3 regions of the Bradyrhizobium sp. USDA 4501 genome follow, and region 3 is predicted to be linked to each of the others. Evidence: predicted binding sites of a transcription regulator. Region 3 holds the regulator's gene; each other region holds the start of a gene.

What was found. Region 3 encodes LexA, which represses DNA repair genes until DNA is damaged. Its sites were predicted from a motif close to TGTTCNNNNTGTGTTCNG; they were not measured.
Region 1: a site for LexA is predicted at 7,972-7,989, ahead of recA (recombinase RecA). Genes of this name have one in related genera too.
Region 2: a site for LexA is predicted at 6,723-6,740, ahead of ACVWZM_RS41510 (single-stranded DNA-binding protein). Genes of this name have one in related genera too.

Annotation. Positions count from the first base shown of each region.
Region 1 covers NZ_JBSSEX010000001.1:7,629,148-7,639,199, forward strand. The annotation lists gene ACVWZM_RS35200 (HdeA/HdeB family chaperone) at 711-1,004, shown strand; gene ACVWZM_RS35205 (PaaI family thioesterase) at 1,383-1,844, opposite strand; gene ACVWZM_RS35210 (amidase) at 1,883-3,358, opposite strand; gene ACVWZM_RS35215 (hypothetical protein) at 3,555-3,686, shown strand; gene ACVWZM_RS35220 (hypothetical protein) at 3,863-4,165, shown strand; gene ACVWZM_RS35225 (hypothetical protein) at 4,263-4,493, shown strand; gene ACVWZM_RS35230 (hypothetical protein) at 4,604-4,807, opposite strand; gene ACVWZM_RS35235 (hypothetical protein) at 5,770-5,955, shown strand; gene ACVWZM_RS35240 (hypothetical protein) at 6,699-6,935, opposite strand; gene ACVWZM_RS35245 (LuxR C-terminal-related transcriptional regulator) at 7,327-7,635, opposite strand; gene recA (recombinase RecA) at 8,092-9,180, shown strand; gene ACVWZM_RS35255 (hypothetical protein) at 9,516-10,052, shown strand, end outside.
Region 2 covers NZ_JBSSEX010000001.1:8,883,043-8,893,094, reverse strand. The annotation lists gene ACVWZM_RS41535 (VOC family protein) at 112-411, shown strand; gene ACVWZM_RS41530 (RNA 2'-phosphotransferase) at 579-1,115, shown strand; gene uvrA (excinuclease ABC subunit UvrA) at 1,442-4,429, opposite strand; gene ACVWZM_RS41520 (outer membrane protein) at 4,798-5,457, opposite strand; gene ACVWZM_RS41515 (outer membrane protein) at 5,716-6,462, opposite strand; gene ACVWZM_RS41510 (single-stranded DNA-binding protein) at 6,911-7,405, shown strand; gene ACVWZM_RS41505 (DUF2306 domain-containing protein) at 7,663-8,061, shown strand; gene gyrA (DNA gyrase subunit A) at 8,286-10,052, shown strand, end outside.
Region 3 covers NZ_JBSSEX010000001.1:8,554,474-8,564,525, forward strand. The annotation lists gene ACVWZM_RS39880 (SPW repeat domain-containing protein) at 81-443, shown strand; gene ACVWZM_RS39885 (MFS transporter) at 763-2,091, opposite strand; gene ACVWZM_RS39890 (LexA family protein) at 2,478-2,759, opposite strand; gene ACVWZM_RS39895 (IS630 family transposase) at 2,799-3,929, shown strand; partial or broken gene ACVWZM_RS39900 (ComEC/Rec2 family competence protein) at 3,994-6,274, shown strand; gene ACVWZM_RS39905 (hypothetical protein) at 6,271-6,498, opposite strand; gene ACVWZM_RS39910 (hypothetical protein) at 6,644-7,072, opposite strand; gene lexA (transcriptional repressor LexA) at 7,329-8,033, opposite strand; gene ACVWZM_RS39920 (molybdopterin molybdotransferase MoeA) at 8,277-9,488, opposite strand; gene ACVWZM_RS39925 (HAD family hydrolase) at 9,515-10,052, opposite strand, start outside.

The DNA.
Region 1 (10,052 bases), 930 kb from region 3:
AGCGACTGGAGAAGCGAGATGTCGCTCATTTTATGCCTACTCGCCATTGTGCTAATCGGCATTGCCGGATGGGGTTTCATGTCCGTCATGAGCGAGCTGGGAAAGTGGTATCCCCAAGAGCCGGTGGATACGATTTCCCGCAGGTTCGAGGTTGATGGCTTCGTCTGGAGCTCCCGCGCTCCGCGGGCACTGCGCCGCCGGTTTGTTGTGACACAGGCGTGCGCAATCCCTGCGTTTCTGTGCTTGGCGGCACTTGTTTGGCTGAATGAGACAAGCCCTAATGTCCGTGTCTGGGGGACGATAGCATTCTGTTCTATGTCACTTTTCCTTGCCGGCTCTCTTACCTGGAAGGTCATTCGGCGCGGAGTGTGATCGCGCCATTTTTGAACCGCAGGACTGGTATTGGGCCCTGAGCGGACATTCACCACAGCATCGCCGGTATCGGCTTTTGAGAGCGACACCGACCTCGCTATCCCCGCTCGCATACACTGGATTCTCGACTACACGCCCTGTTCTCATCACGCTTTAGCGCGGGCGCCGTCGCAAATCAGAAACACGAATTCTCAAGCCGTGCAGCGAAACGATGTGCGGGCTGATCCGCGCGATGCAGTGCTTGCGTTCGATGTAACGCATCGCTTACGAGGTCGCGGACGGAGCCGCCGGGCTTCCGGCGACCGGTTCATTCCAAATCATTGCCCAAGGAGATTGCGATGAAGATCACTGCCTCGATCATGCTTGCCGCCGCGCTCGCGCTGTTGTCGGCACCAGCCAGCGCCACCGTCCTCGATCTCTCGACCATGACCTGCAAACAGTTCGTCGACGGTGGCGACGACACCATCAAAATGGTGCTGGTCTGGATGGACGGCTGGTATAAGGGCGACTCCGACGAGGCGATCATCGACACCGACGTGTTCACCGAGAACGCCAAGAAGTTCGGCACCTATTGCGGAAAGAATCCGACCGTCAGCATCGTCAACGCGGCGGAGGCCGTGCTCGGCAAGTAAATCTTGCAGCGTGGTTGGTCTGAACCTTCATTGTGAGACGCGCGGTACGCGCGTCTCTGTACGATGCTTCGCATCGCCAGGCGAACCGTGAGGCCGGGCTGGTAACCTCGTCCTTCGAGACGCCTGCTGCGCAAGCTCCTCAGGATGACGGGATTGAAGGCGGGACAACATGTCCGACGTCGTCCCTGCGAAAGCAGGGACCCATAACCACAGGGTTTAATTGTTGAGGAAGGCTGTGGCCGCAGCCCTGCGCAACAATGGTCTTCGGTGGTTATGGGTCCCGGCTTTCGCCGGGACGACACTGAATGTTTGGTGCCGCTCCTCGGTCATACATTCACATCCTTCAGGATGAGATAGACCGGCCATGATGCGAGAGGCCTATCCCGGCAGCATCGCGAACGCGCTCGACACCATCGCCACCGGCTTGTTGTCGGTGGCAGAAGATAGCGTGACGCGACCGAAGCTCATGGTGCGGCCGAGCCGGACCACGCGAGCGTCGGCCAGCACGTCGGACGCCGTCACCGCGCGCATGAAATGCGTGGTCTGGTCGACCGTCGTCATCGGCCGGTAGCCCTTGTTGGCCGCGAGGTTGGCGAGCACCATTGCGGTGTCGGCGAACGCCATCAAGGCCTGGCCGCAGACGATGCCGCCATTGCGGCACAACCGCTCGGAAAACGGCATGCGCAGGATGGCGCCGGGCTGCCAGTCGGCATCGCCGGCAGGCGGCGTGATGTCGAACTGCTCGATCGACAGATTGAGGTCCTGCACCCATGGCGCAAAGACGTCGCCGAGCACGCGTTTCGCGTCGTCGATCCCGAATTCCCCGGCTTGCTGCTGCATGACGTCCCGTTCCCTCTGTTGATGCTATCTATCTTGTTCTAGTTGCGCGTGACATGCACGGCCGGCGTGTTGCCCGCATTCCACTTGCCGTCGATCGCCCGTTCGATCTGGGCGGCGAGCTGCAGCAACAGCCCGTCATTCGCTTGCTTTCCGATCGCCTGAATGCCGAGCGGCAGGCCGTGCTCGTTGGTCGCGAGCGGCAGCGAGATCGCGGGGATGCCGCAGAGATTGGCGAGCGGCGTGAAGGCGAAGTTGCGCCAGAGATTGCCGAACCAGTCCAGCACCGACGGATTGTCGCTGATGGTGAGATATTCCGTGGTGCCGACCTTCGGCGTCGGCAGTGCCGTGATCGGCGTCAGGATGATGTCCCAGTCCTCGAAGAAGGCGCCGAAGCCGCGCGAGGTGGTGTTGAAGACGGCCTGCATGCGTGCGCGATCGGCGAAGCTGAAGTCGCGGCCATGCTCCCAGATGCGGATGTTGATCGGCTCGATCAGCTCCGCCGGCGGCCGCTCCAGCCCGCGCGCGGCGAGCATGTTGCCGATCACGACGGCGAAATTGCTGATGTAGCAGGTGGTCTGCGCCGCGAAGGCTTCCCGATAGTCGATCGCCGGCAGTGCATAATCGACTTGATGGCCGAAGCCTTCGAGGAAACGTCCGACCCGCTCGAGCTCGGCTGTGATGTGCGGCGTCGCGCGATAGTCGCCCCATGTGTGCGACAGCGCGATTCTGAGCCGGCCGGGATCACGCGCGATCATCGCGGCATATGGCTCGGGCGAGGTCCAGAACGGCATGAACTCGCCGGGCGCAGGTCCCCGGCAGGCATCGACGAAGCCAGCGGTGTCGCGCACCGTGCGCGACTGGCAGCCCTGGATCGAGACCAGCCCGGTGAGATCGGACAGATGCGGCGCGAGCGAGAACACGCCGCGCGAGACTTTCAGGCCGATATTGCCGTTGACCCCGGCGGGAATGCGGATCGAGCCGCCGCCGTCGGTCGCATGCGCGATCGGCACCGCACCGGCGGCGACCATCGCCGCGCTGCCTGCCGACGAGCCGCAGGTGGTGTAGTCGGTGTTCCAGGGATTGCGCGTGACATAGACCGCGGGATTTTCCGCCGAGCTGCAGACCCCGAACTCCGGCGTCGTGGTGCGGCCGATCAAATTGAGCCCGGCCCTGCGCATCTTCGCGGTCAGGAAGGTATCCGCCGCGGCGCGATTGCCGCGCATCATCAGCGAGCCCATCTCCTGCAGCCGTCCCTTCAGGGTCGGGCCGAGGTCCTTCATCAGGAAGGGCAGGCCGGCGAACGGGCCGTCGAGGTCGGCGCCGTCGCGCGCCGGATCGGCGATCACATCGTCGAACAGCTCGACGACGCCGCAGAGCGCGGGATCGACCTTGGTGACGGCGCTGGCTGCCTGCGACGCCAGCTCACGGGGCGTCAGCTCGCCGGACCTGACGCGCTCCGCGAGCGCCGTCCCGTCGTGCTGCGTCCACTCGTCCCAGCTCATCGCCAAAGTCATTTGATCGATTCCTTTTCTGCTTTGTTGCGCAGTGTAATTTGCGCGGCCGCCCGGTCAAACCAGTGCGCGCCGGCAGCCCGTCCGACGCGCGCTTGCGCTCCGACGCGCACTGCGCTGCGCTACAAGCGCCGTGTCCGGCTTGAAAATGCCCCAGTTTCGGCGCCCAGTCGCCTGCTCGCGAGTGGTGGGGGCGTACATGTTCCGCAGGTTGGTGGTGCTCGGCGGCGTGATTGCGATCGGACTTGCGCTCAGCGGTTGCACGCGCTGCGGTCCGATCTGGGACGACTGGATGCAGTCGCCGAAATCCTGCAAGTCAGACCATCTCTAAGGGCATGATCCGGAAAAGTGGAAACCGGTTTTCCGAAAAAGATCATGCTCAAACAAAGAGATGAGAACATGATGCGATTCCGCGGAAACGCATCATGTTCGGGGCCGGGGCAGGCGCGCTTGGCGGCGGCTTTCTTGCGGTGATATACCGCCGACGAAAACGCAGGGAGTGTTCTTATGAGAGTTTTGAGCGCAGTTGCGGTTGCGGTGCTGTTGTCGGCGCCGGCCTATGCGCAGATGCCGAACGTCAACCTGATGCCTGAGGTCAAGACCAGGACCCAGGAGGAGAAGGAGCAGGACGCGGTCAGGGACAAGGCCTACAAGGACTCGCTCAGCAAGATTCCCGATGCCAAGGGATCGTCCGATCCCTGGGGCGTCGTGCGCAGCGATCCGCCGAAAGCGGCCGCCCATCCCGCCAAGCCGAAGACCAAGACCGGAAGCTCGGCGCAGCCGGGAAGCGCCGCGCCGCGCAGCCAGTAACGCCCATTCGGGGCGACGTCGTCCGTCTCCCGCAGACTCGGATTCTCCCGCCGCCGCCCCTATATTGGGGTGTCGTCAGTTGGTCCGGAGTTGCGGCATGGTGTCTCGTCCGCGCGATCTCGCCAGCCGGATGGCCGAGCGGCGAAAGCCGGACGACGGCTATCTGCGCGAGACCTTCAGCCTGCCACGCGATCAGGCCCGCGTGAGGGCGCGTGACTTTCTCAAGCGCTATCCGAAGGCGGCCTATATGAGCGCCGTCGAGAGCTGGCGCGAGCTTCCCGGCGGCGACATCGAGTTCACGATGCGGCGGCTGGCCAGCGCGGATTGAAGCGTTTTCGAGCGAAGCGGGCGCCGGTTCGTGTGTTCTAATTTTAATTAGAACCGAAGCTCTGCAGGCCAGCGCGTCAGGGCACCGGGGCGTGCACGATAGACTGTGCCTCAGTCCCCATTGCTGCCGCGGGTCCGTTCCCGCCCCAGATTGTTCAGCTCGCGATCGATCCGCAGCTGCACGCGGCGGATCGCCAGAAGATCGAGCTTTGCTTCGGTCTTGCCCGTGAAGACGCGATCGCCGATCTGGAAGCGCCACGTCCAGACGCCGGCCATCAGCTGAGTGACGCTGAACTCGATGCCCCTGTGGATCATCTGTATCGGTTCCGCGAAGGAAGGGCGGTCGTCGATATTTAAACCATTAGTTGTAGCAATGATTAGCGCCCGTAAAAAGATCGTGTGAAAGGCCGCGCCCGTTCGGGCCGTCGTGGTGGATTCCGGAAAGGATTCGTCCGCCGGCAGCGTCGCCACGGAACGGTCGCCAGCCATGTTGCCTGCCCAGCGCCGCCCAATTCGCGTTGCTTGGAGCAGGCCAATGTTACGAACACTGGCGGAACCCGAGTCTTCCCGTCGAACGCTACGGAGTTTTTCCAGGGCTCAGGAGGGGTACCAAGGTAGTATGCAGATTGTGCCAAGCCGTTATCGGACGCCGTCGCGCCTGTCAGGTTAACTTGTTGATTATCAGGGGAACTTCGGGCGCAAGGCGCGTCGCATGGCCGGAACTTTGTTCTTGGCCGGAGAACTACGGAATTTTAAACGGCCCCAACAGGGGGCCGCCAACCCGTCCCGGAGGCGGGTTTTCCTCCAGCAGTCGGGGGGCTACCTGTCTGGCTGGGGGCCCCCAAATAAGGGCACTGCCGGGTCAATTGTTCCAGTAAACATTCCGCGAGAACAGATCGCGACCCGCAGGAAATTATGGGGCCAGAACATCTGAGGACCTTCTCAATAGTCCTACCGAGAACATCGGCTAGCCCTTGGTTACGCCGGGGTTAAAGCCAAGCCGGCCACTCGAAAAATCAAAGCTGTCGCGCGCCATGGAAAACTGCCCCCTCGGCGCCATGGAGGTTCTAGCTTGAGGTGGGGGCGTCCAGAATCTTTCCCTACCCCACGGGCGCTCCTCGGCCTCAGCCTCCCTGTCGGGGTGCTGGGGCCGTTTGTTTATGTAGAATCCAGTTTGGCTGGGGCCGCAACACTCGGAGCCCCTGCCCAGTAGCGGCGCGGTGAGGCGGTCTCAGCGTTCGTTCCAACGCGCTGGGGCCGTTTCTTCAGGACACCTGATGCCGGCGCACTTCTCCGGCCGCCATGTTGAGAACTGGGATGTGATCGGCGGCCAGCTGTCGCCGAATGAGGCTAACAGCCCATCCCTCCGGGATTGCATCCAGCACTCGGTCAACGGCTTCTTCGCGCGAGGTCGCGGCGAGCCAGATTTGGACCTCGCCGTCATCGGTCGTCACTCGGACTAGATGAACCTCGGTCGCCTGTTGCATGAGCAATAAAAGCGGCATCGAGGGAATCGTTTCAAAAATCTTCGCTTAAGTTAAGCCTGGAACCGCAATTAGGGCGCTATCGCTGACATGCCTACTTTAATGCGGACACGAAGACCGTGGCGCAAGCTCTCTGTATGTTCAGGCTCAGTCACCACGACGGCGTCGAGTACGGCTTCATGGCGTTCGCGGCGATATCGTTCGTAGCGCTCATCGTAGGCATAGGCGCCCTGTTTATGTGATGAGCCTGTCATCTCATGGATGATCCAACCGCCTTGGCCTCGGCGTGTACCCCCTCGCTGGGGCCGTTCTTTGGGCCAAGAAAAATCCCGGCTCGCGCCGGGCTTCATAGTTCAAGCTGACCTGCGAGATAGCGCCGCTTCTCGACTGCCGCGATGTCGAGAGCCTTTCAGCACCTCATTCACGCGACCGGATTCACGTCATATGTCGCAGCGATTCGACGGGAAGGGCCCGTAATGAAAGAGGCCGCCAAGTGAGGCGGCCGCTTTCTCACATGAATATTGCAATCGCAGCGATAGCAATGGGGCACAGCCCCAGCACCACAATGCTCGCTCTAAAAAGTAGGTCACTGGTCATGACACAACCTCTGCGTGAGGTTGGAATCTAACTCGGGATGACCACCAAAACAAAGTGCAGTTTGTGCCACGCTAGGAAATTAATCGTGCGCTAGATGAGAATAGGCCGTCAACTGAGGTGGCCCTTTACTCTCCCAGCTCTCTGCGGATTCGGTCGCGGTGCTGAACGTGCAAAACCTGGCATGAGTAGAAGTTATCCAGAAGCTTCTTCGCTTCCGCTAGATCGTGCCCGTGATTGGCAAGGTGCTCGATCAGTCCCTCTTGCTCGGCAATGTGTCGTTCGCCTTGGGCAATATGCCGCTCGGCTTGCTCCAGATGGCGAAGCTGCATCTCGCGGTGCGCTATTGTGGAATGGTTCGGCATGGCCGCGCTCCCTTCCTATGCAGGCGGGAGCGCTGTTGGTCTCTCAGCCACCGACGCCTACGGGCAAAGCCTTGGCCGGTGATGATGATATCGTATCACGTTCCGTTGCCCCCGGTTCGTTCTCTCAAGATTAAATTCCCTGATCTCGGTCAAAGGCGGGACGGGGATAGAACATCCGATGGGTCGCCTCGGTAGTCCTACTGAGAACACCGGCCAAGCTACGGTTTCCGTTCGCTTAATCCGAACATTCAAACTAGGATACGGGGACTTAAATACGGCCAGTACCGATCTGTTGGTACTGGCCGAAAACCGCTGTCCCGTTTTTGCGAAATACGCACTATTGAGCGGCCCCAGCAACTTTGGGGGCTGTAGGGGCCGTTGCTGGGGCCATCTACCGGGCGGCCCGATGCACCGAGCCAGGTTTGCGAAAGACTACTGTAGGCCAACTAGCCAATCTTTCCGCCGCGTCCACGATCTGAGCTTGAGAGTGGATGTGGAGCTTCCTGAGTAAGCGAAGGCGCTGGACCGATATTTGCGCTTCTGTTCCGCCGATCTGCGTGGCGATCTGAGTATCACGCCGCCCGAGAGCCATGCGCCTCAGGAGTTTCTTTTCACGCGGGCTCAGTATCAGCGCCGTCACGGCGCGAACATTGCAATACCGACGATGATGAGTGGACTTAGTCCGAACAGGACAATGCACGCGCTTATAAGTATGTCACTGCCCATGACACAACTCCTGCGTTGGAGCTGGAACTTACACCCGCCGGCAATAAGTTGTGTAGTGCAGTTTGTGCCATTGGGCTGGCACGCTCCATTCACCAACGGAGAACCCCGGTAACGCTTCTCCCTTGTGGAGGGAGAACACTTGGCGGACCATAACGATTGCTAAAGCCAGAACATCCGATGGGCGACTCAGTAGTCCTACCGAGAACATCGGCCAACCCTTGGTTGCCACAGGATTAAATCCAAACTAGGCCACTCGAAATTTCAAAGCAGGCCACTAAGGATGGAAACAGGCCAGTACCGATCTGCTCGAAAGAACATATTGCGAACATAGAACAAACGTGGTACGAGGTTCCAATCAACAACGCATTCCGCCCGATCTCTTCGCCCGTTTTCCCGCTAGCGAATCCCCGCCATAAGGAGCACATCCCAAATGTCCGCCACCGCACTGCGTATCGTCGAAGGATCCTCCATGGACAAGTCCAAGGCCCTCTCAGCCGCGCTCTCCCAGATCGAGCGCCAGTTCGGCAAGGGCTCGGTGATGAAGCTCGGCAAGAACGACCGTTCGATGGATGTCGAGACGGTGTCGTCGGGGTCGCTCGGGCTCGATATCGCGCTCGGCGTCGGCGGCCTGCCGAAGGGGCGCATCGTCGAAATCTACGGGCCGGAATCGTCGGGCAAGACCACGCTGGCGCTGCACACGGTGGCGGAAGGCCAGAAGAAGGGCGGCATCTGCGCCTTCATCGACGCTGAACACGCGCTCGACCCGGTCTATGCGCGCAAGCTCGGCGTCAACATCGACGAGCTCTTGATCTCGCAGCCGGACACCGGCGAGCAGGCACTCGAGATCGCCGACACGCTGGTGCGCTCCGGCGCGGTCGACGTGCTGGTGATCGATTCGGTCGCGGCTCTGGTGCCGAAGGCCGAGCTCGAGGGCGAGATGGGCGATGCGCTGCCGGGTCTGCAGGCCCGCCTGATGAGCCAGGCGCTGCGCAAGCTCACCGCCTCGATCAACAAGTCGAACACGATGGTGATCTTCATCAACCAGATCCGCATGAAGATCGGTGTGATGTACGGTTCGCCGGAGACCACCACCGGCGGCAACGCGCTGAAGTTCTATGCCTCGGTCCGCCTCGACATCCGCCGCATCGGCGCGATCAAGGAGCGCGACGAGGTGGTCGGCAACACCACCCGCGTCAAGGTGGTGAAGAACAAGCTGGCGCCGCCCTTCAAGCAGGTCGAGTTCGACATCATGTATGGCGAGGGCGTTTCCAAGATGGGCGAGATCCTCGACCTCGGCGTCAAGGCCGGCATCGTCGAGAAGTCCGGCGCCTGGTTCTCCTATGACAGCCAGCGGCTCGGCCAGGGTCGCGAGAATTCCAAGGCATTCCTGAAGTCGAATCCCGACATCACCGCCAAGATCGAAGCCGCGATCCGGCAGAACTCCGGCCTGATCTCCGAGCAGATCCTCGCCGGCACGCCCGAACGCGACGCCGAGGGCGAGGAGCCGACCGAAGAGTAAGCCTCCAGCATGATCCGGAAAAGTGCGAAGCGGTTTTCCCTCGCGACAAACGCGAAGCGTTTGTCCGGAGATCATGCTCAAATCATCACATGACTTCGCTGCAAGCGGGCGCTGAGGACGTTGGGTTGCCGACGTCTTCGGCGCCCGTTTGGTTTTGTGTGTCTTTTGTAAAGCAGTTGATCCTCAGCTTGCGGTGCTGATGCCATCGCGCGTAGCCGGAGAGCATCGTGACAAGTCTGATCCTGGCGACAAGTGAACTCGCGAGCTATCGCCCGAGGTAGGCGGGAAGGGCGGACATCGTCGTCGGGTTGAGGCCGCGCTTCGTTTGGGGGAAAATGCCCTCGTCGGGTGACCTCACGACCCTGCTGGAACCGCGTTCCGCAAAGCATGTCGATTTCGACACGCACTGGCTCGACTTCGCCAGTTCAAGATGGACCGGCTCGATCGGTCGGGACATTGGGCTTGTCGAGTTGTGCGAGCGTTGCGATAGCGTCGAGCTATGGGCTGATCCCCAGCCGAATGACCAGTTGGTGCTGGCCTGGTTGCTCGACGTGCTCCGCCCGCACCGCCACATCGTAGCGAAGCTCAAGCTGGTCCAGACCGATGTCGAGATCGGCGGGTACCGAGGCGAGAGCTTGGCGAAATGGCGGTTGCCTGCACTTGCGGTGACCGATGATCGGCTGGAATTGGCCGGTCGCGCCTGGACTGCCTATCGCGCTCCGACGCCCGAGCCCTGTTTCGACCTTCTCATGCAGGATCTGTCGGCCATCCCGCAGCTCCGCGCGGCACTGATTGCGTTGCTCGAGGAGCTACCCGGGCAAGACACCGGCCTCGGCGCGTCCGAACTGCGGATGCTGGATCTCGTCGCCGAC
Region 2 (10,052 bases), 330 kb from region 3:
CTGATAGACCCCTCCGCTCATGCGGGCTACTAAGTCAGGCACATGCCCCAATTCAAGCCCGCAGGCTGGCCTTCCGTCATACCGCGAATTGTCACCCGCGACCTCACTGGCTTGGCCAGATTTCTTCGAGACGTCTTCGATGCGCAGGGCGAAGTCCGCTCCGGCGCGCCAACGGAAATCCGGATCGGAGACTCGATCATCCTGATCAGCGACGGCGGAGGCGTCCGCGAGGCGACGTCGGCCTTTCTCTACGTCTATGTTCGAGACGCGGACGAGACCTATCGGCGGGCGATCGCGGCAGGCGCTGAATCGAGCGAGCCGCCTGCGGATACGCCCTATGGCGACAGACGCGCGATGGTGCGGGATGCCTGGGCCAACGTCTGGCAGATCGCTACCCATCGCGGGAATTGAGAGGGGCTGTAGAGCGGGTCGCGGCCCGATGACAGGCTCCGGCGCAACCCGCCCGCGCTCGTCGCAAGAGCAGCGGATTATGCTTCGCTGATCCGCAATACGCTCTGGGGGCACTTGCTCGTCAGGATCGGCGCTCGGTATAAACCGGCGGGACGGGAAATCCAGCAATGCCGGTCGGTCCAATCCAACTCAGCAAGTTCTTGAGCTTCGTGCTGCGGCACAAGCCCGGCGAAATTGGCTTGACGCTTAGCTCCGGAGGCTGGGCCAACATCGACGAGCTGATCGCGAAAGCCAATGCCGCGGGGACGAAGTTCGGCCGGGCGGACCTGCTTGATGTCGTGGCGGACAGCGACAAGAAGCGGTTTTCGATTTCGCCCGATGGCCTCAGTATCCGCGCTGCACAAGGACATTCGGTCACCGTGGAGCTCGGCTTGGCGCCGCAGGAGCCGCCGTCCTTGCTCTATCACGGCACCGCGACACGGTTTGTCGAGGCGATTCTGTCAGAGGGCCTGAAACCGCAGGGACGTCAGCAGGTGCACCTATCGTTTGACGAAGCCACGGCGCTGCGCGTCGGTCAGCGCCACGGCAAGCCGCAGATCTTCAAGGTCGATGCGGGCGGCATGCACGGGAAGGGATTCAAGTTCTATCGTGCGGACAACGGCGTATGGCTGACCGACCACGTGCCGCCGGAGTTTTTTGCGTAACGTGCCAGCGACCAATATCGAGCGGATTGCGCTCGATATTCCGTCCTGCTCTTACTAGGGTTTGGTTTCGACGGCGTACACCAATCATCTCGTGGTCGCCGACTCTAAACCTTGTCCGCCATACGCGCGACAATTCGGGAATCTGCTCCCATTCGCCCCAGGCCTTGGCCAAATCCTTGCGCAAGGCTGGGGTCAGTCCTGGAAGTGCGCCATCCGGAATCTGCGCAAGCGCTTGTGGTGCAAAGCCTTTGAAGTTGCTGGAGCTGCTCTGCACCGATACGTCGAACCGCGGTAGCCGACGACGTAGCTGTACAAAGGCACGTTAGCTACTCCGCGGCCTCGCTCGCTGAGCTCTTCCTCGGCTTGCTGTTCGCCTTCTTCAGCACCGGAGCCAGGAACTTGCCGGTGTAGCTGCGCGGGGCCTTGACGATGTCCTCGGGCGGGCCCCAGGCGACGATCTCGCCGCCGCCGTCACCGCCTTCGGGGCCGAGGTCGATGACCCAGTCGGCGGTCTTGATGACTTCGAGATTGTGCTCGATCACGACAACCGTGTTGCCCTGGGCGACCAGCTCGTGCAGCACCTCGAGCAGTTTTGCTACGTCGTGGAAGTGCAGGCCGGTGGTCGGCTCGTCCAGGATGTAGAGCGTGCGGCCGGTGGCGCGCTTTGACAATTCCTTCGCCAGCTTGACGCGCTGGGCTTCGCCGCCCGACAGCGTCGTCGCCTGCTGGCCGACATGGATGTAGTCGAGGCCGACGCGGTGCAAGGTCTGGAACGTCTCGCGCACGCGCGGCACCGCCTTGAAGAACTCGGCGGCCTCCTCGACCGTCATGTCGAGCACGTCGGCGATGCTCTTGCCCTTGAACAGCACCTCCAAGGTCTCGCGGTTATAGCGCTTGCCCTTGCAGGTGTCGCAGGTGACGTAGACGTCGGGCAGGAAGTGCATCTCGATCTTGATGACGCCGTCGCCCTGGCAGGCCTCGCAGCGGCCGCCCTTGACGTTGAAGGAGAAGCGCCCGGGCTCGTAGCCGCGCGCCTTCGCCTCCGGCAGGCCGGCGAACCATTCGCGGATCGGCGTGAAGGCACCGGTATAGGTCGCGGGGTTGGAACGCGGCGTGCGGCCGATCGGCGACTGGTCGATGTCGATGATCTTGTCGATGTGCTCGAGGCCCTCGATGCGGTCGTGCGGCGCCGCGCCCTCGCTGGCGTTGTTCAGCTTGCGGGCGATGGCGCGGTACAGCGTGTCGATCAACAGCGTCGACTTGCCGCCGCCGGAGACGCCGGTCACGCAGGTGAACAGGCCGAGCGGGATTTCGGCCGAGACGTTCTTGAGGTTGTTGCCGCGGGCGTTGACGACCTTGATGGTGCGCCGGTGGTTCGGCGGCCGCCGGTCGGGCACAGGCACCGACAACTCGCCGGTGAGATACTTGCCGGTCAGCGATTTCGGGTTGCGCATGATCTGGTCGGGCGTGCCCTCAGCGACGATGTGGCCGCCATGCATGCCGGCGCCGGGCCCGATATCGAGCACATAATCGGCGAGGCGGATGGCGTCCTCGTCATGCTCGACCACGACCACGGTGTTACCGAGGTCGCGCAGCCGCTTCAGGGTGTCGAGCAGGCGGGCATTGTCGCGCTGGTGCAGGCCGATCGACGGCTCGTCCAGCACGTAGAGCACGCCGGTGAGGCCCGAGCCGATCTGCGAGGCGAGGCGGATGCGCTGGCTCTCGCCGCCCGACAGCGTGCCGGAGGAGCGCGACAGCGTCAGGTAGTTCAGGCCGACGTCAAGCAGGAAGGTCAGGCGCTCGCGGATCTCTTTCAGGATGCGCGTTGCGATCTCGTTCTGCTGCGCGTTCAGCGCCTCCGGCACCGTCTCGAACCATTCGCCGGCGCGCTTGACCGAGAGCTCGGAGATCTCGCCGATGTGCTTGCCGCCGATCTTGACGCACAGCGCCTCCGGCTTCAGGCGGTGGCCGTTGCAGCCTTCGCAGGGCACGTCGGAGAAATACTTGCCGAGTTCCTCGCGCGCCCACTCGCTCTCGGTCTCGCGGTAGCGGCGGTTGATGTTGGTGATGACGCCCTCGAACGGCTTCTTGGTGTCGTAGGAGCGGACGCCGTCCTCATAGGAGAACTTGATCTCGTCGTCGCCGGAGCCGTGCAGCAGCGCGTTCTGGACCTTCTTGGTGAGGTCCTTCCACTTGGTGTCGAGCGTGAACTTGTAGTGCTTGCCGAGCGCGGTCAGGGTCTGGATGTAGTAGGGCGAGGATGATTTCGCCCAGGGCGCGATCGCGCCCTTGCGCAAGGTCAGCTCCTTGTCGGGGATGACCAGGTCCGCGTCGATATGCTGCTCGACGCCGAGGCCGCCGCAGGCCGGACAGGCGCCATAGGGGTTGTTGAACGAGAACAGGCGCGGCTCGATCTCGGGGATCGTGAACCCGGAGACCGGGCAGGCGAACTTCTCCGAGAACAGGATGCGCTCGGGCCCGCTCTTGTCGTGGATTTTGGCGGTTTTCTTCTTGTCCTCTTTCTTGTCGTCCTGGGCGGCCGCCGCCGGCGCGTCGGCATATTCAATCACGGCGAGGCCCTCGGCGAGCTTCAGCGCGGTCTCAAAGCTTTCCGCGAGGCGCTGGGCGAGGTCGGGACGCACCACGATGCGGTCGACCACGACGTCGATGTCGTGCGGGAATTTCTTGTCGAGCGCCGGCGCCTCGGACAGTTCGTAAAAGGTGCCGTCGATCTTGACGCGCTGAAAGCCCTTCTTGAGGTACTCGGCGAGCTCCTTCTTGTACTCGCCCTTGCGACCGCGCACGACCGGCGCCAGCAGATAGAGGCGGGTGCCTTCCGGCAGCGCTAGCACGCGATCGACCATCTGCGAGACGATCTGGCTCTCGATCGGCAGGCCGGTGGCCGGCGAATAGGGCACGCCGACGCGCGCCCAGAGCAGGCGCATGTAGTCGTAGATCTCGGTGACGGTGCCGACGGTGGAGCGCGGGTTCTTCGACGTGGTCTTCTGCTCGATCGAGATCGCCGGCGACAGGCCGTCGATCTGGTCGACATCCGGCTTCTGCATCATCTCGAGGAACTGGCGCGCATAGGCCGACAGCGATTCGACGTAGCGGCGCTGGCCCTCGGCATAGATGGTGTCGAACGCGAGCGACGATTTGCCGGAGCCGGACAGGCCGGTGAACACCACGAGCTTGTCGCGGGGAATCTCGACGTCGATGTTCTTCAGATTGTGTTCGCGCGCGCCACGGATCGTGATGGCGCGCGATGAGGAGCCGGCGTTCTGTTGGCGCTTCGCCTTGAGCACTTCATCCATAGCGACAGTTCCGGGCGCATGCTTGGCGCCTTTTGGGCGCGCATCGCCGGTGATGCCGGGACCTTGCGCCGATGGGGTGTGAAGACTGGAACGTAGGAAGAACGGTGGACAATTTCCAGTGCTGAGTCGCGTCCATCAACGGATAGTTTGCCTGATGGCAGCAGCCGTCAGCAGCGCCGGTTCCGCTAGAGCCTTTTCCCGCTTCGATGGGATCGGAACGGGAGCTCTGGATTCCTGCTGTGACGCGTTTTCTTGACGCGAACCGCAATTCACTTCGCTCGAAAACGCGCTTACGCAAAAAGGCCGGCGCTAGGCCGGCCTTTCAGTGCGATCTGACCGCCGATGGCGGTCAGGCAATTCGCTCAGGCTTAGTACTTGGCGACGATCGGGCCGCCGAAGTGATAGTTGACGCCGAACTGGGCGCTGTGCAGCTCGAGCGTACCGGACGGCACGCCGAAATAGTTCTCGCTGTCGAGGCTGCGATACAGGTATTCGCCCTTGATCGACCACTGCGGCGCGATGAACGCCTCGACGCCGGCGCCGACGGTCCAGCCGGAGTGAAAGTTGCTCTGCGAGGCGGTCACGCCGAGCGCGGTGACGCTGACTTCGTTGTTGGCCCAGGCGTAACCGCCGGTGCCATAGAACAGCACCTTGTCGACGGCGAAGCCGAGGCGGCCGCGCACGGTGCCGAGCGAGTCGATCTTGCTGCGGGCGGTGACGCCGAGCGCGGAGACCGATGCGTCGATGTCAGCGCCTGCGGCGTCGACCTCGAGGCCGTACACGATGTTGCCGGCTTGCCAGTTGTAGCCGATGGTGCCGCCGCCGAAGCCGCCTTCCATGCTCGGGGTGCCGGAGTTCTCGCTGGCGTAGCCGCCGAAGCCACCGACGTAGAAGCCGGTCCAGTTGTAGATCGCGGCCGGCGGCGGAGCCTTCACGTAAGGCGCGCGTGCCGCCATGTCGGCGGCCATTGCCGGTGCAAAAGCGCTCAGTGCAAACATGCCGGCCGAGGCCAGCAAAACAGTCCTCATTTTCAAAGTCCCAGTCCCATTTTCTTGTTGTCCCTTCAGATATCTTGAAGAGAGCGTCACAGCAGTGTCGCGTGACGTGCTGGTGCTTCTACAGAGAAATGCCGGAACGTGTGTATCCGCGAAACCACAACGCACCGAAAACGGCCCCGGTGAGGTGCGCGTGCACACGCAACGAAAAAGCCGGCGCACAAACAGGCGCGCAAACAAAAAGGCCGGCGCGAGGCCGGCCTTTCGTCTGGATCAATCGGCCTGGCGCGATCAATAGCGCGCGACGACCGGACCACCCCACTTGTAGTTCACGCGGACGGTAACGAGGTCGACGTCCTGGCGATCGCGGATGGTGCTGTTCAGCGTGCCGTTGGGGGCGATCAGGTTATAGGTCTTGTCCTGCATGAACAGGTGGTCGTATTCGATGCCCGCGGTCCAGTTCGGCGCGAAGCCGACTTCGATGCCGGCGCCGACGGTGCCGCCCCAGCGGGTGTCGCTGGCGCTGCCGACCAGCACGCCGGTTGGGGTGAAGTAGGTGTTGAAGCGGTTGTCGGTCAGCGCCGCGCCGCCCTTGGCGTAGAGCAGCACGTTGTTGACGGCGTAACCGATCTGGCCGGTGAACAGGCCGAACGCGTCGATCTTGGACTGGTTGGTGAACAGGCCCGGGAAGATCGCGCTGTTGTTGCTGCCCTTCAGGTCAGCCCAGTCGCCCTGCGCTTCGAGGCCGAACACCCAAGCGCCAGCCTGCCAGCGATAACCGATCTGGCCACCGGCGACGCCGCCGGTTGCATCATGGCAACCATCTGATGCGAGGAAGATGCCGGCCGGGAGCTGGTCCCAGCAATTGTGGCTCGAGCCCCAGCCGCCGTTGGCGCCGATGTAGAAGCCGGTCCAGTCATAGATCGGGGCAACCACGGGCGGCGGCGCCTTGGTGTACGGGCGCGCAGCGAGATCGGCAGCCGCGGCAGGCGCAGCAAACGCAATCAGAGCAACCGTACCGAGCAAAAACTTCTTCATTATCAATCCCCCAGCACCCCGATCGGCTTCCAAACGGTCCCGAAGCACGATCCCAGACGCGAGCGCCCGCGCCATGGTTGGAGCTATACGCTGATTCAACCGCAAACGCAGTCTCCCAAATGCAACACTCGCGGGAGAAGTATCGATAAGGCAAGCTGCTGATTTGTTTGTTGTTTTTCTAAATCTTGCTGCCGAGCGTCGGCCTGCACCGAGATCGACTGCCGCTCTGACGGCACTCGCCGCTTCTACGGATGGTTGTGGCGAACAAAACTGGAACGATGCCGGATCCGGTGCTATATCCCGATATCCGTGGATAACCGCGAGACGGCAAAGGCGACGAGCCGGCACCGGCGTATAGGGTCATCCACGACGCCTGCGGCGTAAGTGGCGAAGGTTGAGAGTGGCGGCCGAATGTCCGGACGCCCGGTTTTTGAGTGGAGATGATGCGATGGCAGGAAGCGTGAACAAGGTGATCCTGGTGGGAAACCTCGGCAAGGATCCGGAAATCCGGCGGACGCAGGACGGCCGTCCGATCGCAAACCTTTCCATCGCCACCTCGGAAACCTGGCGCGACAAGGGCACCGGCGAGCGCAAGGAAAAGACCGAGTGGCACCGCGTCGTGATCTTCAACGAGGGCCTCTGCAAGGTCGCCGAGCAGTATCTGAAGAAGGGCGCCAAGGTGTACATCGAGGGGCAGTTGCAGACCCGCAAATGGACCGACCAGAGCGGCGTCGAGAAGTACTCGACCGAAGTCGTGCTGCAGGGCTTCAACTCCAACCTCACCATGCTCGACGGGCGTGGCGGTGGGGGCAGCAGCTTCTCCGATGATGGCGGCAGCGATTTCGGTTCGGCCGGACCGGTCAGCTCGGCGCCGCGCCGCGCCGTCGCCGCGGGTGGTGGCAGCAGCCGCAACAGCGACATGGACGACGACATCCCGTTCTGAGCAGCGGTCGCGCTTCCGTCGATTCCGTCAGGCGCCGTTCCGTGAAGATCATTTCCCGGAACGGTCGTTGCGATCGGCACCAGCAATTTCCTCGTGTGGAATATGAGGATAACTCGGTAACTCTCTGTCAGAACGTCGGTGGTTCGACGTAAAGGGATGCGGGTTCCCTGGACTTTGACAGCCTGATGTAAATGATATTTACATTGGCCTGCGGCATTTGATGCTTGGCCGCGAGCTTCACCCGAGGGCCGGCCATCATGAGCCTCGCGCCATTGCTCGACACCGCGCCTGCGATCCCGCTCCACGCCTTTGCCGCGATGGGCGCCTTCGTGCTCGGCTCCATCCAGCTCGCCGCCCCCAAGGGCACGCTGCCGCACCGGACCCTGGGCTGGATCTGGGTGATCCTGATGCTGGTGGTCGCCGGAAGCTCGTTTTGGATCCATCAGATCCAGCTGGTCGGTCCCTGGAGCCCGATCCACCTAGTGTCGATCTTCTCGCTCGCCATGCTGGTGCTCGGCGTCACGGCCGCACGGAGCCACAATGTCCGTCGCCACAGGTTCACGATGATCGGCATCTTCTTTGGCGCACTGCTCATCGCCGGACTGTTCACCTTCATCCCCGGGCGGATCATGCACGCGGTGGTCTTCGGCCACTGACGGGAGAGACAAGTAGCGAATGGCGGGTGGCGAATAGGGGATTTTTCCATTGCTGTTCGCCATTCGCCACGCGCTTCCCGACCAAGCCGTGGGAACCTTGGCGCTCCCCCCGTAAGTGCATGAAAAAACGAACGGAAAAACGGCTTGCCGGAGCCGCGCAAGGGTGGTTATCAGGCCTCCGATGGGCTATATGATTCCCCAGTAGAACCGACCGGATTTCCCCTTTGTCCGATAACGACGACCACAAGCCCGGCGAGCCGCCGGGACCCTCAGATATTCGTCCCGTTTCCATCCTCGACGAGATGAAGAAGTCCTATCTCGATTACGCGATGAGCGTGATCGTGTCGCGTGCGCTGCCCGATGCGCGCGACGGGCTCAAGCCGGTGCACCGGCGCATCCTCTATTCGATGCATGAGCAGGGACATACGCCGGACAAGAAATACGTCAAATCCGCCCGCGTCGTCGGCGACGTGATCGGTAAATATCACCCGCATGGCGACCAGTCGATTTACGACGCGATGGTCCGCATGGCGCAGGATTTCTCACTGCGCGTGCCGCTGATCGACGGCCAGGGCAATTTCGGTTCGGTCGACGGCGATCCGCCGGCCGCCTATCGATATACCGAAGCGCGGCTGACCCGGGCGGCGCTCGCCGTGCTGGCCGACATCGACATGGAAACGGTCGATTTCCAGCCGAACTACGACAACTCCGAGAAAGAGCCGTCGGTTCTGCCGGCCCGGTTCCCGAACCTTCTGGTCAATGGCGCCGGCGGCATCGCCGTCGGCATGGCGACCAATATCCCGCCGCACAATCTCGGTGAGGTCGTCGATGCCTGCGTGGCGCTGATCGACAATCCGGCGCTCACGATCGACGAACTGATCGACATCATTCCCGGACCGGACTTCCCGACCGGCGGCGTCATCCTCGGCCGTCAGGGCATTCGCAGCGCCTACCACCTCGGCCGCGGCTCGATCGTGATGCGCGGCAAGGTGACGATCGACACCATCCGCAAGGACCGTGAAGCGATCATCATCACCGAGATTCCCTATCAGGTGAACAAGGCGACGATGGTCGAGCGTATCGCCGATCTCGTCAAAGAGAAGAAGATCGAGGGCATCGGGGACCTGCGCGACGAGTCCGATCGTGACGGCTATCGCGTCGTCATCGAGCTGAAGCGCGAAGCGGTGCCCGACGTGGTGCTGAACCAGCTCTACCGATTCACACCGCTGCAGACCAATTTCCCGGCCAACATGCTGGCGCTGGATTCCGGCCGTCCGCAGACGATGAATCTGAAGGACCTGCTCACCATCTTCGTCGCGTTCCGCGAGCAGGTGGTGACCCGGCGGACCAAGTTCCTGCTCGGCAAGGCGCGCGACCGCGCCCACATCCTGGTCGGCCTTGCGATCGCGGTCGCCAACATCGATGAGATCATCCGCGTCATCCGGACCTCGCCCGATCCGAACACCGCGCGCGAGGCCCTGATGTCACGCGACTGGCCGGCACGCGACGTCGAGGCGATGATCACGCTGATCGACGATCCCCGGCATCGCATCAACGAGGACGGCACGCTGCGGCTATCGATGGAGCAGGCCAGGGCCATCCTCGACCTTCGCCTGCAGCGCTTGACCGCGCTGGGGCGCGACGAGATTTCCGAAGAGCTCGACAAGCTCGCGGCCGAGATCGCCGACTATCTCGACATCCTGCGTTCGCGTGCCCGCGTGCAGGGCATCGTCAAGACCGAACTGGCCGAGGTGAAGCAGCAGTTCGCCACCCCGCGCAAGACCGTGATCATCGAGCAGGAAGGCGAGGTCGAGGACGAGGACCTGATCCAGCGCGAGGACATGGTCGTCACCGTGTCGCATGCGGGCTACGTCAAGCGCGTGCCGCTGTCGACCTATCGGGCGCAGCGCCGCGGCGGCAAGGGCCGCGCCGGCATGCAGACCCGCGACGAGGATTTCGTCTCGCGCCTGTTCGTGGCCTCCACGCACACG
Region 3 (10,052 bases):
CAGCGGCAACACATCGCAGGTCGGACAGATGCTTTTTTGCCCGCGCCGCACCATGTCTTCGGAAGAAGGAGGTGAGGATCATGCGCATTCAACACTGGCAGGATGCTGCCAGCCTGTTGGTAGGCGCCTGGCTGGTCGCATCGCCGTTTGCACTGGGCTTTTCCGGGGCAGCTCTCTGGATCTCCATCGCGCTCGGATTGGGCGTCGTGCTGTTCGCCCTGGAGGCATTCATCATTCCGTCCTATCTGGAGGAATGGGGCGAGATGCTGATGGGGTTGGCTCTGGTGGTGGCACCCTGGACGTTCGGCTACCAGCAGGGATCGGTCACGACGAGCAGCGTGCTCGCCGGCGTCGCGGTGATCGTGCTCGCGTGCTGGGAGCTGACGATGGATCGTGATTTCGCCACCTGGTGGCACGATCGCTGGCATCACCGAGCTGGCTGAGAGGAAGCTGACTGAGACGTTGGCCTGACCGCCAACCAAAGGCGGCCGGAGCGGGGATTTGCGTGGCGCGGGATCCCCTCTGCCGCCCGATGCAGGTTCTGCAGAGACATCTCGCCAGAGACGGCGGGTGTGGGACGATTCAGAAGCGTCGTCCCGCACTCGCTGGACGGCGGCCATGGCGCCTGCTGCAGGGTGAGAGCGCTTTCGAGCGACGTGGATAGCGGCTCGCGTAAGGAAAACGCATCGAGACAAGATTCTAGAGTCCCGTTCCGATCCCGTCGGAACGGAGCTGTAGTCGCCCGTCAGCAAGGTGACTCCGTCACGATGCGGCTTTCGCCTCGATCTGCTCCCAAATTCTGGTCTTGCGTGTCTCGGGCATGATGAAAACGGCGATCACGAAGCACACCGCGGGAACGACAATCGGGTAGATCAGCGCATAGCCGATGCTGCCGGTCGCCGCGAAGGCGGCTGATGTGATGAACGGCACCAATCCGCCGCCCCAACCATTGCCGATATGATACGGCACCGAGACCGAGGTGTACCTGATCCTGGCCGGGAAAAACTCCGCCAGGAACGCGCCGACCGGCCCGTACACCATCCCGACATAGCAGACGAGGATGAAGATGATGAAGACGGCGACCGGATAGTTGATGTGTCCCGGCTGCGTGACCATGCCGAGCCACAGATACAGCGGATAGTAGGTGATCGCGGCAAGCAGCATTCCTCCGAGGATCACGGACTTGCGGCCGATCTGATCCGACAGCCAACCAAAGAAGATCAGGCTCGGCGTTGCGATCAACAATGCGGCTCCCACGATGTAGGCCGAGGTAACCGCATCGACCTTGGAGACCTGCTGCAGGAAGTACAGTGCCCAGAATTGACCACTGTACCAGACCACGCCCTGTCCAATCAGGACGACGATAGCGATCAGGATGTACTTGATGTTGGCGCTGAGGAAGGCTTCCCGCCAGGGATTCCTGGTCATCTGTCCCTGTGCCTTGATCTCCTGGAAAATCGGCGTCTCCTGGAGCTGCAGGCGGATGTAGATGGCGATGGCCACCAGCACGAACGAGACCAGGAACGGTACGCGCCACGCCCATTCGTCAAAGGCCTGATTGCCGGCCCAGGTTCGGGTCAGAACGATCACCGCCAGCGACACCACGATCCCGAGCGTCGGCGAGGTTTGTAGCCAGCCCGTGTAGTAGCCGCGGCTGTCGTCCGGAACATGCTCGGCGACGTAGGTGATGGCGCCGCCATATTCGCCGCCCAGGCAGAGACCCTGGATCATCCGCAAGCCGAACAGAACGAATGCGGCCGTCAGGCCGATCGACTGATAAGTTGGGATCAGTCCGATCGCTCCCGTTCCCAGGCCCATTCCGCTCAGCGTAATGAGGAATGTATATTTGCGGCCGACCCGATCGCCCATCCATCCGAACAGGAAGGCCCCCAGCGGGCGGATCAGGAATCCCGCAGTGAACAGCGCGATCGTGCTCAGCAGGGCTGCGACGGGGTGGGATTGCTCAAAGAACTTGACCGAAAGAACGGCGGCCAGGCTGCCAAAAATATAAAAGTCGTACCATTCAATGATGTTTCCCACTGACGCAGCGACAATCACGCGGCGAAAATCGCTTGGTACTTGAATTGCCATGTGCTGCTCCTCTCAAATGCAAACGCTACTCCTCGCGTTTTTCAGCGATCTATCCGCTCGCGGAGTGCGCGTGGTGCACGGCGTTACAGGCGAGATTTGCGCGTTCGTCCGCAACGCCTGATCTCAGGGGAGTTGTGGCCACCTGAGAGGAGCTCCAGCGGCCTTCAAGTGCCGCGAGCCGTCACTGCCTCATCTCCGTCTCTTCGGGAGCGGAGGCATCAGGACAGTCTATTCCTAATGTGATCGGTATCTTAGTGAGACTTTCGGCTCGATCGATTTGACGCAGGCGGCAGCCGTGGCCCGGCGCGAGCTAGGCAAGGCGCAGGACGATCCAGATACCCGGGCGTTCCCGGTCCGTATTCTGCATCCGTTCCGCTAGTGGCTCGTCACAGTGATTTTGACGGTTTGATACCGAGCCAGCTTAGGATCGGCAAGTTCTCTGGCGGCACGAGGATTTCGATGCTTCTGGGGATATCGGCTCGACGGCGAATGAGGCCGTTACGTTCGAGCGTGACGATCATCTGATGGACTGAGGGCGGGCTAACACCGAAGTGACGCTGCATGTCGGCTTCGGCGGGGGGCCGTCCGAACATGTGCGAGTAGGTATAGATGAAAGCCAGATAATGGCCCTGCTTCTCGGTAAAGCGTGCGCCTGATTTTTGACTCATGGATCGATTCGTCCGGAGCCTCCGACAGGGAGGCGAACGATGAATGTACGGTACCGGGTTGAATTGAGCCAAGCCGAGCGAGAGGAACTGACGGCGATGCTGAGCGGCGGCAAGCATGCCGCTCGCAAACTCAAGCGGGCCCAGATTTTGCTGGCGGCCGACATCGGCAGCCGCGACGAGGAGATTGTCCGGACCGTCAGAGTAAGCGCCTCCACCGTCTATCGGACCAAACGCCGCTTGGTGGAAGGCAATCTCGATCGGGCCTTGAGTGAGGAGCCGCGTCCCGGTGCGGAGCGCAAGCTGACCGGCAAGGAGGAAGCCCTGCTGGTGGCGACCGCATGCGCCAAGCCGCCCGCTGGCCGGAGGCGCTGGACGCTGGCGCTGCTGGCCGACGTGATGGTCAAGCTCACCGATCATGACAGCCTGTCGGGCGAGACCGTGCGCCGCCGGCTGGCCGATAATGACCTCAAGCCGTGGCGCAGGGACATGTGGTGCATTCCCCATGTCGATGGCGAATACGTCGCCCGCATGGAAGATGTGCTCGATCTCTACGCTGAAGCGCCTGATCCCGAGCGGCCGCTGGTCTGCTTCGACGAAACCCCCGTCCAGCTCATCGGCGAAGTGCGCCAGCCGATCCCACCCGAGCCGGGAAAGCGCGAGCGTTACGATTACGAGTACCGCCGCAACGGCACCGTCAATCTCTTTGTCGCCCTCGATCCGCATCGGGCCTGGCGTAACGTCAAAGTCACCGAACGGCGCACCGCCGTGGATTATGCTCACTGCATGCGCGAACTCGTCGATGTCCATTACCCCAAGGCCGCCTGCATCCGTGTCGTGCAGGACAATCTGTCGATCCATGCCCCCGGCGCCCTCTACCAGGCCTTTGCCCCCGCCGAGGCCCGCCGCATCCTGCGCCGCCTCGAGTTCCACTACACCCCGAAACACGCCAGTTGGCTCAATATGGTCGAGATCGAGATCGGCGTGCTCCAAGGGCAGTGTCTCGGCCGCCGGATCGACGATCCAAAACGCCTTAGAAACGAGATCGCAGCATGGGAGCGGCAGCGAAACAAAACTCGCGCCCGTATCAACTGGATGTTCACAACGGACAAAGCTCGCACCAAACTGGGGCGCGCCTATCCAGGCATACCCAAAGAGTCAAAATCACTGTGACGAGCTACTAGTCGGGTGACGGGGCGATCCGCTAGCCTGCCGCCCGGCAGGGATCGCAAGCGGAATGGCGGAGCAGGGCACGACGCCGGGCGGCAAACGCGGCTACGCGGGGACGTGGCCGCCGCGCACGGCTGCGCCGGTCGGCGGCTTTCTCCCGGCGCGCGCCGGCATCTGGAAGCCTCTCGTCGAGACATTGCGGCAATGGGCGCGCGCCGAGGCCGGCGCTGGCCGCCTGTTGCCCTGGGTGCCGGTGGCGTTCGGCACCGGCATCGCGTTCTATTTCGCGGCCGAGCACGAGCCGGTGCTGTCGGTCGCGGCCACCGTCGCAATCCTGCTCTGCCTGCTGGCGCTGCTGCTGCGGCGGCGCAGCGTGTTTCCCGTCATCGCGCTGCTGGCCGCGGTGGCCGCGGGCTTTGCGACGGCGACCTGGAAGACGGCGCGCGTCGCTCACACGGTGCTGGCGCGGCCGATGTTCTCGGTGGCGCTGACCGGCTTCGTCGAGACGCGCGACATCCGCGAGAAGACCGATCGTTTCGTGCTGCGTGTTGGTTTCGATGGAGAGCCCGCGCGACATGACGAAGCTCGATCGGGTCCGGCTCTCGGTGAAGAAGGGCACCGCGCCCGATGTCGGCAGCTTCGTTGAATTGAAGGCACGGCTGATGCCGCCGCTCGGGCCACAGCGCCCGGGCTCCTATGATTTCGGCCGCGACCTGTATTTCCAGGGCATCGGCGCCTCCGGCTTCGTGATGGGCGCCGTCAAGACCAGGGAGCCGCCTGCGACCGGCGGCTTTGCGCTGCGCTACGCCGCCTTCATGCAGGGCCTGCGCGACACCATCGACGCGCGGATTCGCACCACGCTCGACGGCGACCAGCGCGCGATCGCGACCGCCTTGCTCACCGGCCGGCGCGATGCGATCTCGTCGCCGGTCAACGATGCGATGTTCATCTCGGGACTCGGCCACGTGCTGTCGATCTCCGGCTACCACATGGCCGTGGTCGCCGGCGTCGTGTTTTTCGCGGTGCGCGCGCTGCTCGCGCTGTTTCCGGCGCTGACGGCGGCGCATCCGATCAAGAAATGGGCGGCGGCGGCCGCGCTGGTCGCCGCCGCATTCTATCTTCTGCTGTCGGGCGCGGAGGTCGCGACCCAGCGGTCATTCTTCATGACCGCCGTGGTGCTGCTCGCCGTGATCGTCGACCGCCGGGCCATCACCTTTCGCACGCTGGCGGTGGCAGCGCTGATCGTGCTCGCGATCGCGCCGGAGGCGCTGGTGCATTCCAGTTTCCAGATGTCGTTCGCCGCGACGCTCGGGCTGGTGGCGCTGGTGCAGATCGGGCTGCCGAACCTGCTGGCGTCGCCCGACCATTCGGCGACCCCGCGCGTCGCGCTGTGGGGCGGGCGCGAGCTCACGATGCTGATGCTGGCCTCGCTGGTGGCGGGGCTGGCGACGACGCCCTATGCCGCATTCCATTTCCACCGCGTGACGCCCTACGGGCTGCTCGCCAACCTCGCGGCGATGCCGGTGGTCTCGGCGGTCGTGATGCCGGCCGGCCTGCTGGGGCTCGTCGCCATGCCGTTCGGCTTCGACGGCGTGTTCTGGGCGATCATGGGTCTTGGCATCGACTGGATGATCCTGGTGACGCAATGGGGCGCCGCACTCCCGGGCGCGGTCGGCCGCATGGCGGCGTTCGGCATCGGGCCGCTGATCGCAGCGAGCGCCGGCATCATCCTGCTCGGGCTGCTGCGCACGCCGCTGCGCTGGTCAGGTGCGGTGCTGCTGCTGGTGGCCTCGGTCTGGGCGCTCAGGGTGCCGCAGCCGGACGTGCTGATCTCGGGCGACGGCCGCAATGTCGCGGTGCGTGGCGGTGATGGACGGCTGCATCTAATGCACAGCGCCAAGGATGCATTTTTGGTCAAGGAGTGGCTGGCGGCGGACGCCGACGCGCGCACCGCCACCGATGCGTCGCTCGGCGAGGGCGTCTCCTGCGATGCCAGCGGCTGCGTGACCCAGGGACCCGGCGGCGCCTTCGTCGCGCCGGCGACCCGGCCGGAGGCCCTAGTGGACGACTGCGAGCGCGCAGGCCTGATCGTGACGGCGCGGCCGGCGCCGCAGGGCTGCGCGGCATCGGTGATCGATGCCGAGCGGCTGCGCCGCCACGGCGCGCTGGTGCTGCGACGGAGCAGGGACGGCTACGTCGTCGATGCGGTCAAGCCCGGCGGGATCGACCGGCCGTGGTCGCCGGCGGTTCCCGGCGACGGCGAGAGCGAGACGACGCTACGCGCCCCCGCGCCGCGGCCTGCGGTGGATGCGACGCCGGCCGAGACCGATCTGCAGGGCGATGATTAGCCGTGGTCCGGCAAGGGCGCGCTCGGCAGCTCGAACAGGCCGAGATGGTATTCGTCGGAGTCGGGGCCGGCGTCGGGCTTCTTGACGAGAGTGAAGGAAGCCTCGGGAAATTGCTCCCAGACTTTCAGGTCGTCGGCCGTTACCGTCAGCCAACCGAACCGGAACATGTAGCGGCCCGGTTCCGTGACGCGTCCAGCCTTTTGCCATGTGACCTTATCGACCACCGCGCACGTCCTCCGTACCCGATGATGCGCCAAGGTGCCGGCCGACGCAAATCTCCTTCTGCGCCCCGGAAGCGGGAGTCCGGGGTCGCCCGAAATTGCTTAGGTCATCCGCCGCCGAACAGCTCATTCCACGGCGACGATGCGCTCAACCCAAAAACAGCGTTGCGAATGCGGAAGGCCGCCGCTCCACAACCTTCGGCTTCTGCTCGACCGGCGGATGCAGCGCCGGCAATTGCAGCACGCTGACGCGCTGTCCCTCGACCAGCTGGGTCACCAGCACATGGCTGCCGTCGGGGAATTCGACCGCATCATGATGCCGATCGGGCACGTCGGGCTCGACTTCGTTGAATACGCCGACGCGATAGTTCAGCGTCTTGGTCCAGATCCAGCGGCTGTCGTAGCGAACGTTCTCGGCGAAAGCGAGCTCGGTGCCCGGCAGCATGCAGACCGCGACAGTGGGGTCATTCTCCGAAGCAAAGCCGCGGGTCGACGTGCCGCGGAACGTCGTCGTGATCAGCGTCTCTCCGACAATGGCGGGGCGCGATGCCACGGCGTGCAGACTATAGTCACACATCGGATGGCTCCTCATTTCGAGGTAGCGACCCCTGCCTCTCCTTGAGGCATTAGGGCCTCTACCAGAGTGGACGATAGCGAACGAGCGTCTGCTCGTTTCTGGGCGATTGTACGACTGGTCCGAGATCGCTCCGATCACAAACACGCGACGCTGCGCGAGAGGTATCGGAGCGCATCGGGCAGGCCGTACGCTACACTATCATGCAAGGAACGATCCGACGTGTTGCTCGTTCCCGGCCGCCGCAAGTATTTGCAATTCAGTATTTGCGATAAAGGCCGATCAGCTTGCCCTGGATGCGGACCCGGTTCGGCGGCAGGATGCGCACTTCATAGGCGGTGTTGGCCGGCTCGAGCGCGATCGATGCGCCGCGGCGGCGGAAGCGCTTCAGGGTCGCTTCCTCCTCGTCGATCAGCGCCACCACGATGTCGCCGGTATTGGCGACGTCGTTGCGCTGGATCAGCGCCATGTCGCCGTCGAGGATGCCGGCATCGACCATCGAGTCGCCGCGTACCTCGAGCGCGTAGTGCTCGCCGGCGCCGAGCATGTCGGGCGGCACGCTGATGGTGTGGCTGCGGGTCTGCAGCGCCTCGATCGGCGTACCGGCGGCGATCCGGCCCATCACGGGGACCGCGACCGGACGGTTGCCGTCGTCCTCGGCAATCGGCGGCGTGCTGGCGCGCCGGCCGAGGGTGCCTTCGATGACGCTGGGCGTGAAGCCGCGGCGACCGTTGCCGCCGCCGGCCGAGAGTTCGGGCAGCTTGATGACCTCGATGGCGCGGGCGCGGTTCGGCAGACGGCGGATGAAGCCGCGCTCCTCCAGCGCAGTGATCAGGCGGTGGATACCGGACTTCGAGCGCAGGTCGAGCGCATCCTTCATCTCGTCGAAGGAGGGCGGTACGCCGGCCTCTTTCAGACGTTCATTGATGAAACGCAGTAGTTCGTACTGTTTGCGCGTGAGCATCTCGAGTATTCCCCCGGTTGATAGCGTCGTTCGATTCCGAGACTCTTCTGGTGGGGCCTGCAGGCCGGGCCTGACCTCAGGAGCATGTGCTCGATGCACCTGCTTCCATGCAGCTTCCCGAATGTAGACACCAGCACTCGAAACAAATCATGAACGGACACTATATGTTCGATATGTGTTCCGCAACCACTTAATTTCCGGTGAACGTGTCGGGCAACGCACAATCGGCGGGGCGCGAAAACCCTATTCGGGCAGTGTCAGGATCTCGCATTCGCTGCCTTCGACGGCCGCCGCCGCGAACGGCGGGCGCACGAGAAGTGCCCGTGCCGCAGCGAGATTCCCGAGCAACGACGAGTCCTGCTGCGTCACCGGCGTTGCGATCAACGTGCCGTCCTCGCGCGCTTCGAGCCGTGCACGCAGATAGTCCTCGCGCTGGTCGTTGGCGGCGAGGTCGCGGCCGAGCAGGGCGCTCGTGCGGCGATGATGAATCACTTTCCGGCCGCTCAGCGCCCGAATCAACGGCACCAGGAACAGGAAGGCGCAGACATAGGACGACACCGGATTGCCGGGCAGGCCGATCACCCTCATCGCGCCGAGCCGGCCATGCATCATCGGCTTGCCGGGCCGCATCGCAATCCGCCAGAACGTCATGTCGACGCCCTCGGCTTCCAGCGACCGCTTGACGAGATCGTGGTCGCCGACCGAGGCGCCGCCTGTCGTGATCAGGACATCGGCACCGGCCTCGCGCGCCCGGCGGATGCCCGCCGTGGTCGCCTCCACCGTGTCGGCGGCAACGCCGAGGTCGACGGTCTCGGCGCCCTCGGCGCGCGCCAGCGCCCGCAGCGCGTAGCCGTTGGAATAGACGATCTGGCCGGGGCCGGGCTGCGAGCCCGGCATCACCAGCTCGTCGCCGGTCGCCAGCACCGCGACCTTCGGGCGGCGGCGCACCGCAAGTCCCGGATAGTTCATGGCGGCCGCCAGCGACAGCGCGCGGTCGGACAGGCGGCTGCCGCCGACGAGCAGCACCTCGCCCTCACGGAAGTCGACCCCAGCCGGGCGGATGTGCCGCCCGACGCTGGCGGCCTCCGTGATCGTGATGTGGTCGCCGTCGACGGCGGTGTCCTCCTGGATGATCACCGCGTCGGCGCCATTGGGGATCACGCCGCCGGTGAAGATCCGCACCGCCTCGCCGGCGCCGACCGTCCGGTCGAACGGCCGGCCGGCGGCGACTTCGCCGATCACCTTGAGCCGGGCCTTTAGATCAGCCGCATCGGCGGCGCGCACCGCATAGCCGTCCATCGCCGACATCGGCTGCGGCGGCTGGGTGCGGAGCGCCGCGAGGTCGTGCGCAAGCGTGCGGTGGTAGGCGGCATCGAGCGCGACCATCTCCTCCGGCAGCGGTTCGGCGCCGGCGAGGACGGCGGACAGGGCATCGGCAACCGGCATCAGGGCCACGCTCAGAGTTCCTCAATTCCTAATCTTCAAATTCCAAGTGCGGTCAAAGCCCTTGCCACGTCATCCGTCGATGTCACGTGGATAGCATAAAGGCCGCGGGCCCGCGCACCTTCGATATTGGCGGCCAGGTCGTCGAAAAACAGGATCCGCGACGCCGGCACGCCGATGGCTTTTACCACATGATCATAGGCCTCGGCGTCGGGTTTGCGGAAGCCGATGCTCGAGGACAGGAAGACGTTGCGGAAATGGCTGAGCAGCTCGGCATGGGTGACCGAGAAATGCGCGACATGGGCCGGATTGGTGTTGGAGAAGGCGTAGAGCGGCATCCGCTTGGCGGCCGCCGCGAGCAGCGGGGCGATGCCCGGCATCTCGCCGGTGAAGATCGCGTTCCAGCCTTCGAGGAACTGGGCGTCCGTGATGTTGATGCCGAGCGTCCGGCGCAGATTCTCGAAGAAAGCCGCGTCGTCGATCCGGCCGATCTCATGATGCTTGAAACTGTCGTCGACGACAAAGCGCGTGGCGAGCTCGGCGGGCGCACACCCGGCATGCTGCGCCCAGTGCGCC